DNA from 2 places in the Pseudomonas sp. PP3 genome. Region 1 is predicted to be linked to the other one. Evidence: predicted binding sites of a transcription regulator. Region 1 holds the regulator's gene; the other holds the start of a gene.
The links. Region 1 encodes sigma-54, which starts transcription at its own class of promoters, with help from an activator protein. Its sites were predicted from a motif close to ANTGGCATNNANNTTGCTNT; they were not measured.

Region 1 (7,563 bases):
TTGATCAAGACCGGACTGCGCGCGCAGTTCGGGCTTCCAGTAGGGGTTGGGCAGGCAGCGCACGTCGAACACCAGATCGGCGTCCACCGGCATGCCACGCTTGAATCCGAAAGACTCCACCAGAAACGCTGTGCCGGGTTCCGGCTGGTTCAGCAAGCGCAGCTTGATCGTATCGCGCAGCTGATACAGGTTCAGGTTGGTGGTGTTGACTTTGAGGTCGGCAAGATCGGCAATGGGGCCGAGCAGGCTCGTCTCGTCATGGATGGCTTCGGCCAGCGAGCGATTGGCGCTGCTCAATGGGTGACGACGGCGGGTTTCCGAAAAGCGTTTGAGCAGGGTTTCTTCATCGGCATCCAGGTACAGGACATCACACTGGATGTGCCGGCTGCGGACTTCTTCGAGCAGCTCCGGAAACCGCGACAGGTGACTCGGCAAGTTGCGCGCATCGATGGACACGGCAACCAGCGGTTGTGCCAGTTCGGTGTGGATCAGTGCGCGCTCGGCCAGCTCTGGCAGCAACCCGGCAGGCAGGTTGTCGATGCAGTAATAGCCGTTGTCCTCGAGTACATCGAGGGCGGTACTTTTACCTGAGCCGGAGCGACCGCTGACGATGATCAAGCGCATGATTAATGCCCGTTTTGCTCGTCCAGGACAACCTGATACAAGGCTTCATTGCTCGGCGCGCTGCGCAGTTTTTCACGCACTTCCTTGCGGTCGAGCATGCTGGCGATCTGACGAAGCAGTTCCAGGTGCGCATCGGTAGCGGCTTCCGGGACCAGCAGAACGAACAGCAGGTCAACCGGTGCGCCGTCGATGGCATCGAAATCGATAGGGGCGTCAAGGTGCATCAAGGCACTGATGGGTGAAGTACAGCCCTTGAGGCGGCAGTGGGGGATGGCGATACCGTTGCCAAAACCGGTTGAACCGAGTTTTTCACGGGCGACCAGGCTCTCGAAGACATCCTGCATGGCCAGATCCGGCACTTCGCGATGGATGAGGTTGGCAATTTGCTCGAGGGCTTTCTTTTTACTGCCGCCCGGCACGTTCACCAGGGAACGGCCGGGGGTCAGGATGCTTTCAAGTCGGATCATGGGTAGGGAGTGTTAACGACCGGTCGCGCCCTGGAGGAGGCTCTGGGTCTTTTCCTTATGCTTTTTGAGTTGTTTATCCAGCTTGTCGGTCAAGGCGTCGATCGCTGCGTACATGTCGGTATGTTCCGCGTTGGCGACCACTTCATTGCCGGGAATATGCAGCGTGGCTTCGATTTTCTGTTTGAGCTTTTCGACCGTCATCGTGACCTGCACGTTGGTGATCTTGTCGAAATGCCTCTCTAATCGTTCGAGTTTTTCGCCGATGTAGGTGCGAAGAGGTTCGGTCACTTCCAGTTGGTGTCCACTGATGTTGACTTGCATACAGCTTCTCCTTCGTTGCCAGTGCATAAAGCGGCAGATCAGATGATCTGCCACTGGAACGCTGTGGCGTGGCTCTACATCAACCGCTTGCGTTCGCTCGAAGGCGCGATCCCGAGGGATTCGCGGTACTTGGCGACGGTGCGGCGAGCCACCTGAATGCCTTGTGCCTCCAGTAAACCAGCGATCTTGCTGTCACTCAACGGCTTTTTCTGATTTTCAGCGGCAACCAGTTTTTTGATGATCGCGCGGATCGCCGTAGACGAGCATTCGCCGCCTTCGGAGGTGCTGACGTGGCTGGAGAAAAAGTATTTCAGCTCATAAATTCCCCGAGGGGTATGCATGAACTTTTGTGTGGTCACCCGGGAGATGGTCGACTCGTGCATGCCGACTGCTTCAGCAATGTCATGCAGGACCAGGGGTTTCATGGCTTCGTCGCCGTATTCCAGGAAGCCGCGCTGATGCTCGACGATCTGGGTGGCTACTTTCATCAGGGTTTCGTTGCGGCTCTGCAGGCTCTTGATGAACCAGCGGGCTTCCTGCAACTGATTGCGCATGAAGGTGTTGTCGGCGCTGGTGTCGGCCCGGCGTACAAAGCCGGCGTACTGGGCGTTGACCCGCAGCCGTGGCACCGATTCCTGATTGAGCTCCACCAGCCAGCGTTCGTTGTCCTTGCGCACGATGACGTCGGGAACGACGTACTCGGCTTCGGAGGACTCGATTTGCGAGCCCGGGCGCGGGTTGAGGCTCTGAACCAGTTCGATGACCTGGCGCAGTTCGTCTTCCTTGAGCTTCATGCGACGCATCAGCTGGCTGTAATCACGGCTGCCGAGCAGGTCGATGTAGTCAGTGACCAGACGCTTGGCTTCAGCCAGCCACGGTGTCTTGGCAGGCAGCTGGCGCAGTTGCAGCAACAGGCATTCGCCGAGGTTGCGGGCGCCGATGCCGGCCGGTTCGAATTGCTGGATGCGGTGCAGGACGGCTTCGATTTCGTCCAGTTCGATGTCCAGTTCCGGATCGAACGCTTCAAGGATTTCCTCGAGTGTCTCGTCCAGATAGCCCTGATTGTTAATGCAATCGATCAGGGTCACGGCAATCAGGCGATCGGTGTCGGACATCGGTGCCAGGTTCAGTTGCCACAGCAGATGGCTCTGCAGGCTCTCGCCGGCCGAGGTGCGGGTGGTGAAATCCCACTCGTCGTCATCGTTGCTCGGCAGGCTGCTGGCGCTGGTCTGGTAGACGTCTTCCCACGCGGTATCGACCGGCAGCTCATTGGGGATACGCTCGTTCCAGTCGCCTTCCTCGAGGTTATCTACCGTCGGGGCGCTTTCCTGGTAAGAGGGTTCCTGGATCTCTACGTTGGGTTTTTGTTCGGCGTTGTCGGCCAGGGGGTCGGAATTGTCGAAATCCTCGCCTTCTTCCTGGCGTTCGAGCATCGGATTGGACTCCAGGGCCTCCTGGATTTCCTGTTGCAGGTCCAGGGTCGACAATTGGAGCAGGCGGATGGCCTGTTGCAGCTGCGGTGTCATCGTCAGCTGCTGGCCCATTCTCAAGACTAGCGATGGTTTCATGGCAGGGGCTTAACACCTTATTCGCCGGCGCACATGCGCCATCCACTACAGGGCGCCGAAGCGCCAAACATAAGCAAATTATATGCCTGAAACTGAAGTGTTTGCCTAGAGCGCTGTAACAATAAAAACCTGTTGATTTTTACTGTTTGTCGCGAACTGTGCCGCCATCACGACTTCAGCGCTTACAGGCGGAACTCGTGGCCCAGATACACTTCCTTGACCAGATCGTTAGCCAGGATGGTCTCGGCGTCGCCTTCAGCGATCAGCTGGCCATCGTTGACGATGTAGGCGGTCTCACAGATATCCAGGGTTTCACGGACGTTGTGGTCAGTGATCAGTACGCCAATGCCTTTGGCCTTGAGGTGATGGATGATCTGTTTGATGTCGCCCACCGAAATCGGGTCCACACCGGCGAAAGGTTCGTCGAGGAGGATGAATTTCGGGTTGGTGGCCAGTGCCCGGGCGATTTCCACGCGGCGGCGCTCACCACCAGACAGGCTCATGCCGAGGTTGTCGCGGATGTGGCTGATGTGGAATTCCTGCAGCAGGCTTTCCAGTTCCTTGCGACGGCCGGCCTTGTCGAGTTCCTTGCGGGTCTCGAGGATCGCCATGATGTTGTCGGCTACCGAGAGTTTGCGGAAGATCGATGCTTCTTGCGGAAGATAGCCGATGCCAGCCTTCGCACGACCGTGCATTGGCTGGTGGCTGACGTCCAGGTCGTCGATCAGTACGCGGCCCTGATCGGCCTGCACCAGGCCGACGATCATGTAGAAGCAGGTGGTCTTGCCGGCGCCGTTGGGGCCGAGCAGGCCGACGATCTGACCGCTGTCGATAGACAGGCTGACGTCACGCACGACCTGGCGGCTCTTGTAGCTCTTGGCCAGATGCTGAGCTTTCAGAGTTGCCATTACTGGGCCTTTTGCTCGTCGGTTTTCTTTTTCGGCTGGATCACCATGTCAATGCGCGGACGCGACTCGGTCACGTTGGTGCCTGTTGCGCGGCCGGCGCTGGCGAGCTTCTTGTTGGTGTCATAGACGATTTTCTCGCCCTGGGTCACGTTGCCGTCCTTGTCGATGACCTTGGCGCGGTCGATCAGCACGACGCGGTCTTGCGTGGCGTGGTACTGGATGGTGACGCCGTAGCCCTGCACCGGCTTGGTGTCGCCCGCCGTTTGCAGTTGCTCGAAGTAGGCCAGGTTGCCCACCGAAGTCACAACGTCGATGTCGCCATTCGGCGCACGGGTCATGGTGACTTTATTGCCGGTCACTTTCATCGACCCTTGGGTAATGATCACATCGCCCGTGTAGGTGGCAACGCCATTCTTGTCGTCCAGTTGGGCATCGTCGGCCTGAATGCGGATAGGCTGCTGCTGATCGGTCGGCAGAGCCCAGGCGCTCACGCTTCCCAGTGCTGCGCCCAGACCGAGCAAAATAGGGAGGGTTTTAACGAGCCTCATACTGTCCTCTTACGTTCGATAGCAGGTGTATCCTGCTTTCTTTCAAATACGCTTTCATTCCCTTGCCAGTCGATACACCGCCAGCGCCGTCGATTCTAACGGGTTGCTCGGTCTGCGCATATTGCTGCTGCGGGAACACCGTCATACGAGTGGTGGTGATCAGGGTTCTGCGGTTTTTCTCGTCGAAACGCGTGATGCGTACCGAGTCGATCAGTTCGACCTGGGTGCCGTCAGGATTGACCTCACCCTTTTCGCTCTGGACGTGCCACGGGAACTGCGTGCCGCGGAACATGTTCAGGTCCGGGTTGGTCAGCAGCGTCACTTCGGTCGCCTTCACGTGCTCGACCTTGTCCGACGTCATTTCATACTGCAACTTGCCGTCGGGCAGGTACTGCACGCTGTGGGCGTTGATGGCGTAGTAGTCGATTGCGCTGTCATCGACCTGCGCGACCGGCTTGTCGAGGAAGCGTTCCGGACTGATGTTCCAATAGCCGACCGCGGCGAAAATCGCCGTGATGCAGCCGAACACCAGTATGTTGCGAATCTTTTTGCTCAGCATTTTTGGCTCACAGGTACGCGGCGTTAGCCGCATCGAGGCGGCCCTGGGCGCGCAGGATCAGTTCGCAGAATTCGCGGGCGGCACCTTTGCCGCCGCGGGCCTGGGTGACGCCGTGGGCGTGTTCGCGCACGAAGCTGGCAGCGTTGGCCACGGCCATGCCCAGTCCGACACGGCGAATCACCGGCAGGTCCGGCAGGTCGTCACCGAGGTAGGCGACCTGTTCATAGCTTAAGCCTAGTTGCTCCAGAAGACCGTCGAGAACGACCAGTTTGTCTTCGCGGCCCTGGAACAGGTGCGGTATGCCGAGATTCTTTGCCCTGCGCTCAACCACCGGGGTCTTGCGGCCGCTGATGATGGCGGTTTGCACGCCGGCGTTCATCAGCATTTTGATGCCCTGGCCGTCGAGGGTGTTGAAGGTCTTGAATTCGCTGCCGTCTTCAAGGAAATACAGGCGACCGTCGGTGAGGACGCCGTCGACATCGAAAACCGCCAGTTTGATCGCTTTGCCGCGTTGCAGCAGGTCAGCACTCATTACATTACCCCCGCACGCAACAAGTCGTGCATGTTCAAGGCGCCGACCGGACGGTCTTCGCTGTCGACCACCACCAGTGCGTTTATCTTGTGATCTTCCATGATTTTCAGGGCCTCGGCGGCGAGCATCTCGGCGCGGGCGGTCTTGCCGTGGGCGGTCATGACCTGATCGATCGTGACGCTGTGGATGTCGATGCTGCGGTCCAGGGTGCGGCGCAAATCACCGTCGGTAAAAATCCCGGCCAGCTTGCCATCGGTTTCGAGGACCACTGTCATGCCCAGGCCCTTGCGGGTCATTTCCATCAGCGCATCCTTGAGCAGGGTGCCGCGCTGGACTTGCGGCAACTCCTGCCCGGCGTGCATGACGTTTTCCACTTTCAGCAGCAGGCGACGGCCAAGGGCGCCGCCCGGGTGCGAAAACGCGAAATCTTCAGCGGTAAAGCCGCGGGCCTCGAGCAGCGCGACGGCCAGGGCATCGCCCATGACCAGTGCAGCGGTGGTCGATGAGGTCGGTGCCAGGTTCAGCGGGCAGGCTTCGTGCTCAACGTGGACATTCAGGTTGACCTCGGCGGCCTTGGACAGCGGCGACTCAGGGTTGCCGGTCATGCTGATCAACTGGATGCCCAGGCGCTTGATCAGTGGCAGCAGGGTGACGATTTCATTGGTGGAGCCGGAGTTCGACAGCGCCAGGATGACGTCGTCACGGGTGATCATGCCCATGTCGCCATGGCTGGCCTCAGCCGGGTGGACGAAAAACGCCGTGGTGCCGGTGCTGGCGAGGGTGGCGGCGATCTTGTTGCCGATGTGCCCCGACTTGCCCATGCCGACCACGACAACGCGGCCTTTGCTGGCCAGAATCATCTCGCAGGCGCGTACGAAATCCGCGTCGATTTGTGGCAGCAAGCCTTGAACGGCTTCCACTTCGAGGCGGATGGTGCGTTGGGCGGATTGAATCAGGTCGCTGGATTGGCTCATGTCAGAAATCGTTTAGCCTGATGAAAAGGCGGCGATTATAGCGGTTATGATCGAAACCCTCACGCAAGTTCGTCGCGCATTGTCATTCCTTGTTACTTAATCCCTCTAAATGACGCTTCATGGCCGGCATATGACCGAATATGGCCCGGCTTTGGCCTTGGGCGCGTGACCATTGCAGTGATATAGTTCGCCGCCAGTTCGGCCCGCCCGAGAGGCATGTGCTTTCGTCAGGAAGTCAGGCGTCCGAGTGAGAGGCTGCATCGCAAGGAGTTTAGATGAGTGCCGATAACGCCTACGCGGTCGAGCTGAAGGGACTGACCTTCAAGCGCGGTGCGCGCAGCATTTTCAATAACGTCGATATCCGTATTCCCCGCGGCAAGGTCACCGGCATCATGGGGCCTTCCGGGTGTGGCAAGACCACGCTGTTACGGTTGATGGGCGCGCAGTTGCGTCCCTCCAGCGGCGAAGTCTGGGTCAATGGGCAGAACCTGCCGACGCTGTCGCGCAGCGATCTGTTCGATGCCCGCAAGCACATGGGCGTGCTGTTCCAGAGTGGCGCACTGTTCACCGATCTCGACGTGTTCGAGAACGTGGCTTTTCCACTGCGCGTTCACACCGAGCTGCCGGAAGAAATGATCCGGGATATCGTCCTGCTCAAATTGCAGGCCGTGGGTTTGCGCGGCGCCATCGACCTGATGCCCGACGAACTGTCCGGTGGCATGAAGCGTCGTGTCGCGTTGGCGCGGGCGATTGCGCTCGATCCGCAAATTCTCATGTATGACGAGCCCTTTGTTGGCCAGGACCCCATCGCCATGGGCGTATTGGTGCGCCTGATCCGCCTGCTCAACGATGCCTTGGGCATCACCAGCATCGTGGTTTCCCACGACCTGGCCGAAACCGCGAGCATTGCCGACTACATCTATGTAGTGGGCGACGGGCAGGTGTTGGGGCAGGGCACGCCGGACGAGCTGATGAACTCGGACGACCCGCGCATCCGTCAATTCATGACCGGCGAGCCCGATGGCCCGGTCGCGTACCACTTTCCAGCGACGGATTACCGCG
Region 2 (4,425 bases), 3.2 Mb from region 1:
CGGCATGTACAGCATGTCACCATGGCCCAGCAGTTGCTCGGCGCCGCCCTGGTCGATGATGGTCCGGGAGTCGATCTTGCTCGACACCTGGAACGCCATACGGGTCGGAATGTTGGCCTTGATCAGACCGGTGATCACATCAACCGACGGACGCTGGGTCGCGAGGATCAAGTGGATACCAGCCGCACGGGCCTTCTGGGCGATACGGGCGATCAGCTCTTCGACCTTCTTGCCGACGATCATCATCATGTCGGCGAACTCGTCGACGACCACAACGATGGTCGGCAGCTTTTGCAACAGCGGCGCCTCGTCGTGGATGCTCTCGCGCTTGTACAGCGGATCGCTCAACGGTTCGCCGGCGTCCTGGGCTTCCTTGACCTTGGCGTTGAAGCCGGACAGGTTTCGCACGCCCATCTTCGCCATCAGCTTGTAGCGCCGCTCCATTTCGGCAACGCTCCAGCGCAGGGCATTGGCCGCGTCCTTCATGTCGGTGACCACCGGGCACAGCAGGTGCGGGATGCCTTCGTAAATCGACAGCTCGAGCATTTTCGGGTCGATCATGATCAGCTTGGCGTCTTCCGGGCCAGACTTGAACAGGATCGACAGGATCATCGCGTTCACGCCCACCGACTTACCGGAACCGGTGGTACCCGCCACCAGCAGGTGCGGCATCTTTGCCAGGTCGGTGATGACCGGCTTGCCGCCGATGTCATGACCCAGTGCCAGCGTGACCGGCGATTTGAAGTTGTCGTACTCGGGGGTCGACAGCACTTCGGAGAAGCGCACGATCTGCCGGTCTTCGTTGGGAATCTCGATACCGACCGTGGTCTTGCCCGGAATCACTTCCACCACCCGCACACTGGTCACGGCCAGGGAACGCGCCAGGTCCTTGGCCAGGTTGGCAATGCGGCTGACTTTCACACCGGCGGCAGGCTGGATTTCGTAACGGGTAATCACCGGGCCCGGATGGATCGAATCCACGGTGACTTCGACGCCGAATTCCTTGAGCTTGATTTCCAGCAAGTGGCCAACCGCGGCCAGGGATTCAGGCGAGTAATTGAGTTGTTTCTTTTCTGCCGGGTCGAGAATCGAGATCGGCGGCAAGGTGCCTTCCACGGCGCTGTCGACGAACAGCGGAGCCTGTTTCTCTTTTTCGACTCGCTTGCTTGGAGCGGCGGGCTTGACCGGCGCAGGCGCGATAACCGGCGGCACCTGTTTCTCGCGGTCGGACATGTGCTTGCTCAGGGCCTGCTCACGCTCGATCAGGCGCTCTTTGACCTTGGCCTGCTCGCGTTTATCGGTGACGGTCGGCGCAACCACGTCGTGCACGCGGTCGTCGACTTCACGCAGTTGCGCCACCAGTTGCTTGCGCTCGGTACGGGCCGCCCACCAGCGATTGGCTGCGCCCTGGAACAGTTCGAAGAGGTCGAGGGTGATCTTGCCGGTGATGTCCATCACCTTGAACCACGACAGGTCGGTAAACACCGTCAGGCCGAACAGGAACAGGGCAATCAGCAGCAGCGTGCTGCCCTGAATGTTCAGGGCGTTTTTCGCCAGGTCACCCAGGCTTTCGCCCAGCGCGCCGCCAGCGCCGGCTGGCAGACCGGTCGCAGCGTGGAAATGGATATGGGCCAGCGCCGCACCGGACAGCACCAGGAACACCAGGCCGATCAGGCGCCAGGAGAACAGCCAGCCGCTCCACTGCCACGGCTCGTGACGTTGACGGAAGATCTGGTAGGCCTTGATCGCCAGCAACAACGGGAAAATGTAGGCAAAGTAACCGAGCACCATGAACAGGATATCGGCGCTGTAGGAGCCCGCCGGGCCGCCGAAGTTCTGAACATCGTCGATCTTGCTGTTATGGCTCCAGCCCGGATCGTCCTTGCCGTAGGTCAGCAAGGCCATCATCAGAAACAGGCACAACGCGCCAATGGCGATCAATGCACCTTCCTTGAGGCGGTAGTGCAATTGCTGACGCCAGAGCGGCACGACTGTTTTGGGTGCTTCGGTGGATTTCTTCAAAACGCTACTATTCCTGCGCCCAAGGCGCGTCCATCTGTTGATTGACTATAAAAAACTGCCCAATCCAGGCAGGTAAAAAGTTGACAGCCATAACTGAGACTACTTTTAACACTGCCCCCCGGTTTTTATAAACACGAAACGCAATGCTTATTTTGTTACAAACGCTGTTACAGCCAGGCATTGTACGGGTTTGTACGCCCGATGCCATGCTTGTGATCCTTGGGTGTAGCATAGTCAACAGCACATTACATGCGACTCAATTTGAGCATGCATTCTCTTTTGTGACAAAGGCTTATGAGGTGTTTTTATGAGCGAAGCGAAGCATCACCGCCTGATCATTCTGGGTTCCGGTCCCGCCGGTTACAGCGCAGCCGTGTATGCCGCCCGCGCCAACCTCAAACCCGTTGTCATTACCGGCATACAGGCAGGTGGCCAGCTCACCACCACCGTCGAAGTCGATAACTGGCCAGGCGATGTCGAAGGCCTCACCGGCCCGGTGCTGATGGAACGCATGCAAAAACACGCCGAGCGCTTTGCCACAGAGATCGTTTACGACCACATCCATACTGCCAAGTTGCAACAGCGCCCGTTTGAACTGACTGGCGACAGCGGCACTTACACCTGCGACGCGCTGATTATCGCCACTGGCGCCTCCGCGCAATACCTGGGGCTGCCGTCGGAAGAAACGTTTGCCGGCAAAGGCGTTTCCGCCTGCGCGACTTGCGACGGTTTCTTTTATCGCAATCAAGTGGTCGCGGTGATTGGCGGCGGCAACACCGCGGTTGAAGAGGCGCTGTACTTGTCGAACATCGCCAGGGAAGTTCATCTGATTCACCGCCGGGACAAGTTGCGGTCCGAGAAAATCCTCCAGGACAAACTCTTCGAGAAAGCCGCCAATGGCAATATCCGCCTGCACTGGAACCAGAATCTGGATGAAGTACTGGGCGACGCCAGCGGCGTGACCGGCGCCCGTCTGCGCGACAGCATTACCGGTGAAACCCGTGAGCTGGCCCTGGCCGGCGTGTTCATCGCCATCGGCCATAAACCCAATACCGACCTGTTCGTCGGCCAACTGGAAATGCGCGACGGGTATCTGCTGGTCAAGGGCGGCAGCGAGGGCGATGCCACCGCAACCGCCATTGCGGGCGTGTTTGCCGCCGGCGACGTAGCCGATCACGTCTATCGCCAGGCCGTCACGTCGGCGGGAGCTGGCTGCATGGCGGCGCTGGACGCGGAAAAATACCTCGACGACATTCCCGTTGTTTAACGGCACACTTGAAGGCGGGCCCATGGCCCGCCACCGCCCTCCCCTTCTGCAAGCCCGGACGCCATGCTGACTTGGTTACAACGCAACACCCTGACTTTCCCGCCGCTGGAAAAAGCCATGCGCGACCCCAACGGGTTGCTGGCTGCCGGTGGCGACCTGTCCGCCGATCGGCTGATCCAGGCCTATCGTCACGGCTGCTTTCCGTGGTTCTCGGAGGGTCAGCCAATCCTCTGGTGGTCGCCCGACCCACGCACGGTTTTGTTTCCCGACGAACTGCACGTTTCCCGCAGCCTGAATAAATTGCTGCGCCAGCAACGTTATCAGGTGACTTTCGATCGCGATTTTGCCGCCGTGATCCACGCCTGCGCAGCCCCCAGGGAATATGCCGACGGCACCTGGATCACCGGGGCGATGCAGGACGCCTACATTGAACTGCATCGCCGCGGGTTCGCGCACTCGGTGGAAGTCTGGGATCAGGATGAACTGGTGGGCGGTCTGTATGGCTTGGCGATGGGGCGGATGTTTTTCGGCGAATCAATGTTCAGCCGAGCCGACAACGCGTCCAAATTTGGTTTTGCCACCCTGGTGCGACATCTGAAAGACTCGGGTTTTGTCCTGATCGACTGCCAGATGCCTACCGACCATCTGCACAGCCTCGGCGCGCGAGCCATTCCCCGCAGCGCGTTTGCCGGTTATCTGGCGCAATATCTTGATCAACCCAGCCGCGCAACCTGGGTTTGCTGAGCGACTTTTACGCGCGTGGCTTACACTTAATCGAAAGCATTATCCCGAGGGTTGATCATGACCGAGTTGGCGCGTTTGAAGTTCTATGCCACTCAGCCCCACTCTTGCAGCTATCTGCCTGAGGAGCAGGCCACGACCCTGTTCCTTGACCCTAGCCAGCCCATGGACGTGCATGTCTACGCAGACCTGTCGGAAATGGGTTTTCGTCGCAGTGGCGATCATCTTTATCGTCCCCATTGCCAGAACTGCAATGCCTGCGTGCCCGCGCGCATCCCTGTAGGACAATTCACCCCCAACCGTCAGCAGAAGCGAATTTTCAAGCGCAACGCCGACTTGCAAGTGCGCCCGGCGAAGCCGGGTTTCAGCGAAGAGTATTTCGATCTCTATCAACG

Region 2: a site for sigma-54 is predicted at 2,260-2,279, ahead of KHO07_RS10010 (DNA translocase FtsK). Genes of this name have one in related genera too.

What each region holds. Positions count from the first base shown of each region.
Region 1 is NZ_HG995459.1:5,411,967-5,419,529, reverse strand. It holds gene rapZ (RNase adapter RapZ) at 1-624, opposite strand, end outside; gene ptsN (PTS IIA-like nitrogen regulatory protein PtsN) at 627-1,091, opposite strand; gene raiA (ribosome-associated translation inhibitor RaiA) at 1,104-1,412, opposite strand; gene KHO07_RS24680 (RNA polymerase factor sigma-54) at 1,487-2,980, opposite strand; gene lptB (LPS export ABC transporter ATP-binding protein) at 3,163-3,888, opposite strand; gene lptA (lipopolysaccharide transport periplasmic protein LptA) at 3,888-4,436, opposite strand; gene lptC (LPS export ABC transporter periplasmic protein LptC) at 4,423-4,995, opposite strand; gene KHO07_RS24660 (HAD family hydrolase) at 5,003-5,527, opposite strand; gene KHO07_RS24655 (KpsF/GutQ family sugar-phosphate isomerase) at 5,527-6,501, opposite strand; gene KHO07_RS24650 (ATP-binding cassette domain-containing protein) at 6,777-7,563, shown strand, end outside.
Region 2 is NZ_HG995459.1:2,183,777-2,188,201, reverse strand. It holds gene KHO07_RS10010 (DNA translocase FtsK) at 1-2,022, opposite strand, end outside; gene trxB (thioredoxin-disulfide reductase) at 2,330-3,289, shown strand; gene aat (leucyl/phenylalanyl-tRNA--protein transferase) at 3,353-4,033, shown strand; gene KHO07_RS09995 (arginyltransferase) at 4,091-4,425, shown strand, end outside.